DNA from 2 places in the Anoxybacillus sp. FSL W8-0104 genome. Region 2 is predicted to be linked to the other one. Evidence: riboswitches for the same ligand, from Rfam matches in the RefSeq annotation. Region 2 holds a riboswitch; the other holds the start of a gene.
The links. Region 2 has a riboswitch for cobalamin ahead of NST18_RS03020 ((2Fe-2S) ferredoxin domain-containing protein). Riboswitches for the same ligand answer to the same signal wherever they lie in the genome.

Region 1 (4,159 bases), 1.1 Mb from region 2:
TCAAACGCGTCATATGCGGAATGACAAGCCCAACAAAGCCGATCGTGCCCGATACAGCTACCGCTGCGCCTGTAAGCAAGGAAGCGCTAAGTAAAATCCATAACTTTTTTCGCAACACATGTACGCCAATGTTTGCTGCTGTTCGCTCGCCAAATGAAAAAGCGTTTAACTCGCGAATATGTGTAAATAAGCCGAGAGAACCGATGATAAAAAACGGTACAAATAAAGAAACATATGACCAACCGCGCATCGCGACGCTTCCCATGAGCCAGCTAATGACTTGACGCAATTCCTCACCACTAAGGGCAACCATAAGTGAAATAACCGAGCCGAAAAACGCATTCATGATAATGCCGATTAAAACGATCGTTTCAATTCCCATATTGCGTTCTGCAAGTCGAGCAAATAATAAAACAAACAATAATGTCACGAGCGCACACATAATGCTCACGATCGGTAACGTAAAGCGTCCGAGAAACGACAAATGAAGTTGAAAAAAGAAGACGAGTACCGCTCCGACAGCAGCGCCAGATGATACTCCAATCGTATACGGATCAGCTAAAACGTTTTTTAAAAGCCCTTGGAACGCTACACCAGCAAGTGCTAAGGACGCCCCAATCAAAAAGGCGAGCACTACTCTCGGCACACGAATCGCAATAATAATTTGCGAAATGGTGGCGGGAACGTCCATCGGTGTATGAAACAAATGATGCGACAACGTGTCCCATATAGAAGAAAAGGGAATCGATTGTGATCCAATCGATATCCCTAATAATAGTGCAACGATTGCAATGATGGATGCAGTCATATAGTTATTTAAAAATGTCTGGATAAACGACTTTGGCAATTTCTTCGACCCCTTCAGCTAAACGTGGTCCTGGACGAGAAACTAAATCTGAGTTCACATCATATACTCGCTTATTTTTGACAGCCGGAACGTCTTTCCATGCTGGGCGAGCGAGCACTTGCTCAACTGCGTTCGGCGTGTAATAACCGTACGTCGTAATAATGACATCCGGGTTTAACGCCACTGCATCTTCTTCCGTAAACATCGGCCATCCTTCTTGATCACCTGCCGCATTTTTCGCATGAATGATCGTTAACATCTCATTCATAAATGTTCCTTTTCCAGCTGTATAAATTTCTGGTGCAGGCGAGACTTCGATCCAAACGGTTGCTTCTTCTTTCACCTCTTTTGCTTTTTCAGCAATGGCATCGATTTTTTGCTTCATTTGTTTCACAACGTCCGATGCTTCTTTCGTTTTCCCTGTCGCTTTACCGATTAGTTCAATGGAAGCATACACGTCATTCAACGATGTAGCATTTGGCACAACAATGACTGTAATGCCCGCATCTTTCAATTGTTTCAATCCTTCTTCAGAGTTATGTGCACTTGACGCGTGTGCAAGCACAACGTCCGGCTGAAGCGCGATAATTTTTTCAACATTAAACTCCATGCCGCCGATTTTTTCTTTATTTTTCACATCTTCCGGATAGTTATCAAAATCGCTTACACCAACGATTTTGTCACCAAGTCCTAACGCATACGCAATTTCTGTATTGCTCGGGATAAGCGAAACAATTTTTTCCGGTTCTTTTTCAATCGTGACATCACCAACCGCATCTTTTATGGTGACTGGAAATGCGGCTTGTTCCGTTTTCGCTTCTTGCTTCGTCTCTTTTGCTGGCTCTGCGTTATTCGCGCACGCTGCTAATCCGAGCGTCAGCACGAGCACCAAAAGCCATACATACTGTTTCCATTTTTTCATCGTTTTTCCCCCTCTTTGTATATAAAAATAAAAAGCTCATCCCAAATGGAATGAGCTGGAAACAACAAAAGACAACCGTCACCTTTGTCGTTTCGCCGTCTCACTCCCCGAAGACGCGAATGACGATGCAAAAAGGCAGGTCTACTGACTTATGCGTCATCCTACTTTGAAGCCTTCCCATACGAATTGTACAGTGGCGTCCTTCATTTCGTCAGCATTTACAGTTGCGGGGACAGTTCTGGACTTGCACCAGATTCCCTATTAAGTCTACTAGGTTTCCCATTCGACACCTTTTTGCAACGAACGTATACAATTGTCGAACAATTTTTACGTTTCTATCATAGCCGAAAACGTCGCTTATGACAACAAAAATTTTCTATTTCAATGGAAGTGTAAATGTAAACGTCGTTCCTTCGCCGAGCTTACTATGAACGGCGATCGTTCCTTTATGCGCCTCAACGATGTTTTTCGCAATCGCAAGACCTAATCCTGTGCCAGAGCGACCGCGTGTACGTGCTTTATCCGCTTTGTAAAAGCGCTCAAACACGAACGGCAAATCTTCTTCAGCAATGCCAGAGCCTGAGTCTCGAACAGAAATGCGCACCGCCTCTTCGTCCCCATCGACTATGACACGAACTTCCCCACCGTCATCTGTGTGACGAAGAGCATTATCAATTAAATTCGTCAGCACTTGTTCGATACGGTCAGGGTCAAACAACACGACAAATTCTTCATTTATGTCCACGAGCAAGCGAACTCCTTTTTCTTTCGCTAACGCTTGAAACTTATGAATGATGCGCTCGGTGTATGAACGAAGCGGCACGCGCTCTTTATGAAGCGTTAAATGTCCTGCTTCCATACGCGCTAAATCAAGCAAGTCGTTAACGAGGCGACCCATGCGCAACGATTCATCATAAATGACTTTTGCCAATTCTTTTTTCTCTTCATCTGTCGCCGCGATGTCGTCGACAATGGCTTCACTATACCCTTGCAACATGGCGATTGGCGTTCGCAACTCATGCGAGACGTTGGCGATAAAATCTTTGCGCAACTTATCGAGCCGACGCTCTTCCGTCATATCTCGAAGCACTGCAACCGCCCCGCGAATCACTTTGCCATTGTACAACGGCGTCATCACAATGACCCAATTGCGACCTTGTAAAGCAATTTCTGCTGCTTGTTCTTTCTCTTCCGCCACCGCTTTCGTAAACAATTCATTCACTTGCGGAGGAAGCGGCGATAAATCGTCGCGCTGCCCTTGTTCGTAGTACCATGCTTGTAAAAATCGGTCGGCAGGTGGGTTTGTAATAAGCACTTCGCCATTGCGATTGAGCGTAATGACGCCATCCGCCATGCTGCTTAAAATGCTCGCTAGTTGTTCTTTTTCTTGATTTAACGCATTAATGTGAAATTGCAATTGCCGACCCATCTGGTTAAACGCCATAGCCAGTTCCCCAATTTCATCATGGGTGACGATCGGCACTTTGGAATCGAATTTCCCGCGCGCCATTTCAAACGCGACTTGTCTCATTTTTCTAAGCGGTGCCGTAATTCTTGTCGATAAGAAAAAGGCAAATACCGTCGTTAACACAATAGCAATAAATGCAGCAAGAAAAATAAACTTCGTCGTTTGTTTTGTCGTTTCTTCTACAGCTTTTAGCGATTGATATACAAACACAGCACCGTTTCCATCAGATGTGCGAAGCGGCACACCAACAATAAACAACTCGTTATAAACCCGATTTCGCATCGTTTCGTTTGGCATCATCGCCCGTTTCACTACTTTCTTTCCATCAAATACGCGCGACAACTGCTTATCTTGTTGAACAAACGAAAGCGGCAAATCAACGAGCTGTTCATTCGGTGAGTACCAATAATGACGATCGTCAATAATAATCATTAGTCTGGATACATCATCAACCATCGTCCATGCAATTGAGCGAGCAAACTGCTCATCATGCTCGGCGACGACGCGGGCAACTTTTACTGCTTGTTGAGTGAGTTGCTCTCCCGTTTTTTCAAAATAATATTTTTCAAAAAAACTTAGCAACAAAACGGTTAAAATAAAGAGGACGAAAGCAACAAGCAATAAAATTGTCAGCCACAATTTGCCGACTACACTACGCCATAGTGCCATCATTCATTCACGACCTCAAATTTGTACCCAACGCCCCAAACGGTGACGATCATTTTCGCTGCTGCTGGCGATACTTTATTCAACTTTTCGCGCAACCGTTTGACATGCGTATCAACTGTTCGTAAATCACCAAAAAATTCGTAATGCCATACTTCTTTTAACAATTGCTCGCGATCAAACACTTTATCTGGTGACTTCGCTAAAAAATGAAGCAACTCGTACTCTTTCGGAGTTAAGCTAACTTCATGCCCAT
Region 2 (4,159 bases):
AAATCGACATACGTTTTATAACCAACGATAACATCGCTTTCTTCAATCGCTTCACGCGCCCGTTTCGTCATATGATCAACACTTCCTGGGCCAAAACCGACAACAAACAATTTTCCCATTATGTTTTCACCCCTTTTTCCATCGTTCGATCCATTCAAACAGTTGTTGTTCTGTACACGTCTTATTTTCCTTCATCCATATGCGTAAAAGAAGAGGAAGCGGCAAACGAAGCTGGTGAAAAATATCCGCTTGTGAAAATATAAACGCAGGTGTACCGTGCAAAACGATGCGACCGTCATCCATAACAAACACTTCGTCTGCCCATTGCCATACGAAATCAAAATCATGAGTGATGACAACGAGCGTCGTACCTGCTTCGTGCCACTCATTTAGTTTCATGATAAGGCGCTCGCTCTGTGCAGCATCTAAATAAGCAGCTGGCTCATCGACAATAAGCAACTCCGGTTGAGAGGCCATCGCTACAGCGAGCGACAACCACTTTTTTTGTCCGAGACTGAGATGATGAATGGGCACGTCTCGCCATTCAGCAAGCGAAAATGTTTTTATCGCTCGTTCGATCCGTTCGCTATTCCCTTGCAAACTAAGCGCAAGCTCTTCCTCAATCGTTGGTGCTAAAAATTGATGTTCTGGATTTTGAAAAACGACGCCGACATGTTGACGTAAATGTTCCTTTACACGTTTTCCTTCCCAATACACCTCCCCTTTTGTTGGGCGATAAATGCCGTTTGTATGAAGCAACCATGTTGTTTTTCCACAACCGTTTTTTCCGATCAACGCATATTTTTTTCCGCGTTCGATCGTAAGTGATACTCCTTTTAAGACGTGCGCACCGTTTCGATACGTATAGTGAACATCATGAAACTGCAACATATAATCCCTCCACGATGAGTAAAACAACGATGCCAAGCGATGCTTCAATGACATACCTTTTTGGCAATTGCTCGTCCGTGCACCGCGGAACTGTAAAAGAGACGTGGCGCGCTCGTTGCGCAATGACCATCGCCTCATATTGATGCAATGTGTGGCGTAACAATTGTGCAACGGCAAGTGAAGCGATCCGCCAATTTCGTTCTCCTTGTCTCACGCGCACCGTAACAAACAGCTCCCTTGCTGCCTTTTCCAACATGAAAATGAAACGATACGTTAACAATAGAAGCTCTATTAGTACACGCGGGATGCGCAATGTTTGTAGTGCGCATGCCAAGCGAAAAAATGGCGTTGTTGCGGCAAGAAAAAAGAGAACGAGCGAGCATGTAAACGCTCGTAACCAAATCGTACCTACATATGAAACGTCCACAACAGCACCATCAAGTGAAAAAAGGAGCGGTGCGCTACTCCAAAGAATAACGAGCGCCATAAGCAAACAAACACGCAAACAAACATGCCATGGTAAGCGTGCATAAACAATAAGCCAAGTAAGCATCCATCCAACAATGAAAAAACGACCAGCATTCGTTCCAATCATCGCCCATATAAGCAAAATAAATGAAAATGTCAGTTTAAATGTCGCCCGAAGTTTCGAAAGCTGATTGCGATACGCCCATTCGTCAAGCCAGCTAACCATTTCGTTTTCGCCCTCTATATAAACCGATAATGTAGCCAATCACTCCCGCTCCAATTGCCGCCTGCAATGAAAATAGCAACGTTTCTACTTCCCCGCCGGGCGGTTCAAAAAACACATCGAACCACGGTTCATAATTGGGCGCAAGTTGTTGAATCATCTCCTCCGCAAGCGCATCCGCCCCAGCAAACTCCGTATGTTTTACAACGACGAGCGGCAAAACGATCAAAAGTGCGGCAAGGAAAAGCAATAGTCGATTGTTCATTTAGCAGACGCCCCTTTCTGTTGCAATATACTTAATTCTTGTTTCGTGTACGTATGTAAAAAATTCCATACAACAACAGTCAGAAGCCCTTCGGTAATTGCAAGCGGTATTTGAGTGACAGCAAAAATGGAAGCAAACTTTAAGAACGCCCCCCATACCCCGCCTGTTGCGTCTGGAAATGCCAGCGCAAGTTGTATCGATGTCATCACATACGTAGCTAAATTGGCAAACATCGCCGCCACAAAAACAGAAAGGCGCATCGAAATGCGAAGCTTTTGGCATGCAACAAACGACACGTACGCTACAAACGGACCGATAACCGCCATCGAAAACGCATTTGCACCGAGCGTTGTCAATCCACCATGCGCAAGCAATAATGCTTGAAACATTAACACAGCCGTACCGATGACCGTCATGACGAACGGCCCAAATAACAGCGCACCGAGGCCTGTCCCTGTCGGATGCGAGCTGCTTCCTGTGACAGATGGAATTTTTAAAGCGGAAAGAACGAATGTAAATGCGGTCGCTAGCGCAAGCAACATTTTCATTTCCGGCTGTTGTTTTACGATGCGCGTCATCGTCCGTAAACCGACGAAGAAAAATGGCAAAAATAACAACCACCAAACGAGCGCCCAATGCCAAGGTAAAAATCCTTCCATAATGTGCATCGCATATACTGAAGGTGAAAGCGCAAATAAAACGTAGACAGTCAAGCATGTACAAACGATCCACCATGCGTTTCGCTTCATTTTTCTTTCCCCCTTGTCGCAACGCTATGTTCGGGCATAACAAATCCTGTATGTTCATACGTATACGTGACGTAATCGCGCAATATGTTCCCGTCACGTACATGATTGCGTACAATGTCTCTCCCTATTTGTTCATCAATCGTACGATACCAAACACCTTCTGGATAAACGATGACGACACATGCATCTTCGCAGCGACCGTTGCATCGTGTACGCGTCGTATGAACGCGCCCATGTAACTGCAACCGATCAATTTCATCGCGAATCGCTTGCGTCACCTCTTCCCCTCCTTTTCTCATGCAGCTTCCTCCGTTGCAAATAAGCACGTGATGTGTCGTTCCTTGTAAATTCCATGTTGCCATATATGTCGCCCCTTTTTTCAAAATAAAAAAGCACCTCTAGGTAGAGGTGCAGAAAAAACGAAAGATTCAAACAATCATATATTCACAACCGTTGCTTTCCATCGTCTCCGCACGTCCACCTATATTCCCGTAGGCAGCCGACGTATCGCAAGCAGGCAGGTCTCCTGGCTTAGGTTCATCATTTCGTTGCGCCTTCCCAAAAATCAGTGGCATATTGCAACGAAACTCCCCATCACAGTGGCGGGTACCGCGACGGCTTTGCACCGTTCTTCCCTTTTAAGCATACGGACGTATGCACCGTACTTGCTCATCGTATATATTTTTTCAAAGAGCGTGAATGTTAAGAATATAATACACCATTTTTTTCTTCTCGCCTAGCCTGTTTATAAAAAAAGAGCACCTTCCTATTCAGAAGATGCTTTGTAATAATCGCACGAAAACCGTTTGACGAGCGTATGCGGAATAATGATGCGTTTAATTGGCTCATTCGGGTTTTCGATTTGTTGAATTAAATTTCTTGCTGCTTCAAAGCCGAGCTGGAAAATGTTAATGTCTACCGATGTTAATGGCGGACGGGAAATTTCTGATAAAAGTACGTTGTTAAAGCTCACGATCGACAAATCGGCTGGTACGCTTAGCCCCATTTCCGCAAGCGTATTTAATACTCCAAGCGCCATTAAATCGTCGGCGACAACGAGCGCAGTCGGCGGTTCTTTCAATGAAAGCAACCCTTTCATCGCCTCTTGGCCGCCTTCTTTTAAAAATTCTTCATGCACGATGTAATCTTTTCGATACGGAAGACTAGCCGATTTCAATGCTTTTTCATATCCGAGCAAACGATCCATCGTCACGATGAGATTTACATTTCCTCCGACAAAAGCGATGCGTTCATGACCGAGCTCAATTAAATATTCCGTCGCCTCGCGCGCAGCGCGAACGTTATCGTTATCCACGTGCGTAATTTGCTCCGCTTTTTTATGCGGTTTACCGATGACGACAAACGGCACGTCTTCTTTTTGTAAATACGCCATAATTTTATCGTTCGCTCGCGAATACAGCAAAATCACCCCATCGACGCGTTTTCCTTGCACCATATGGACGACGCCTTCATAAATTTCCGCTTCCGTCTCCCCTGTCGACAACTGCAACGCATATTGCCGATCATGCACCGCTTTGCTAATGCCGCGAATGACTTCTGGGA

Region 1: linked by a shared signal. The riboswitch ahead of NST18_RS08765 (ABC transporter substrate-binding protein) and the one ahead of NST18_RS03020 ((2Fe-2S) ferredoxin domain-containing protein) in region 2 are both predicted to bind cobalamin.

The regions. Positions count from the first base shown of each region.
Region 1 is NZ_JBBOQU010000001.1:1,657,958-1,662,116, forward strand. It holds gene NST18_RS08760 (FecCD family ABC transporter permease) at 1-847, opposite strand, end outside; gene NST18_RS08765 (ABC transporter substrate-binding protein) at 813-1,769, opposite strand; cobalamin riboswitch at 1,887-2,078, opposite strand; gene NST18_RS08770 (ATP-binding protein) at 2,146-3,909, opposite strand; gene NST18_RS08775 (response regulator transcription factor) at 3,906-4,159, opposite strand, start outside.
Region 2 is NZ_JBBOQU010000001.1:554,573-558,731, reverse strand. It holds gene cobJ (precorrin-3B C(17)-methyltransferase) at 1-122, opposite strand, end outside; gene NST18_RS03040 (energy-coupling factor ABC transporter ATP-binding protein) at 127-891, opposite strand; gene NST18_RS03035 (CbiQ family ECF transporter T component) at 875-1,585, opposite strand; gene NST18_RS03030 (energy-coupling factor ABC transporter substrate-binding protein) at 1,578-1,847, opposite strand; gene NST18_RS03025 (energy-coupling factor ABC transporter permease) at 1,844-2,596, opposite strand; gene NST18_RS03020 ((2Fe-2S) ferredoxin domain-containing protein) at 2,593-2,958, opposite strand; cobalamin riboswitch at 3,096-3,276, opposite strand; gene NST18_RS03015 (LacI family DNA-binding transcriptional regulator) at 3,363-4,159, opposite strand, start outside.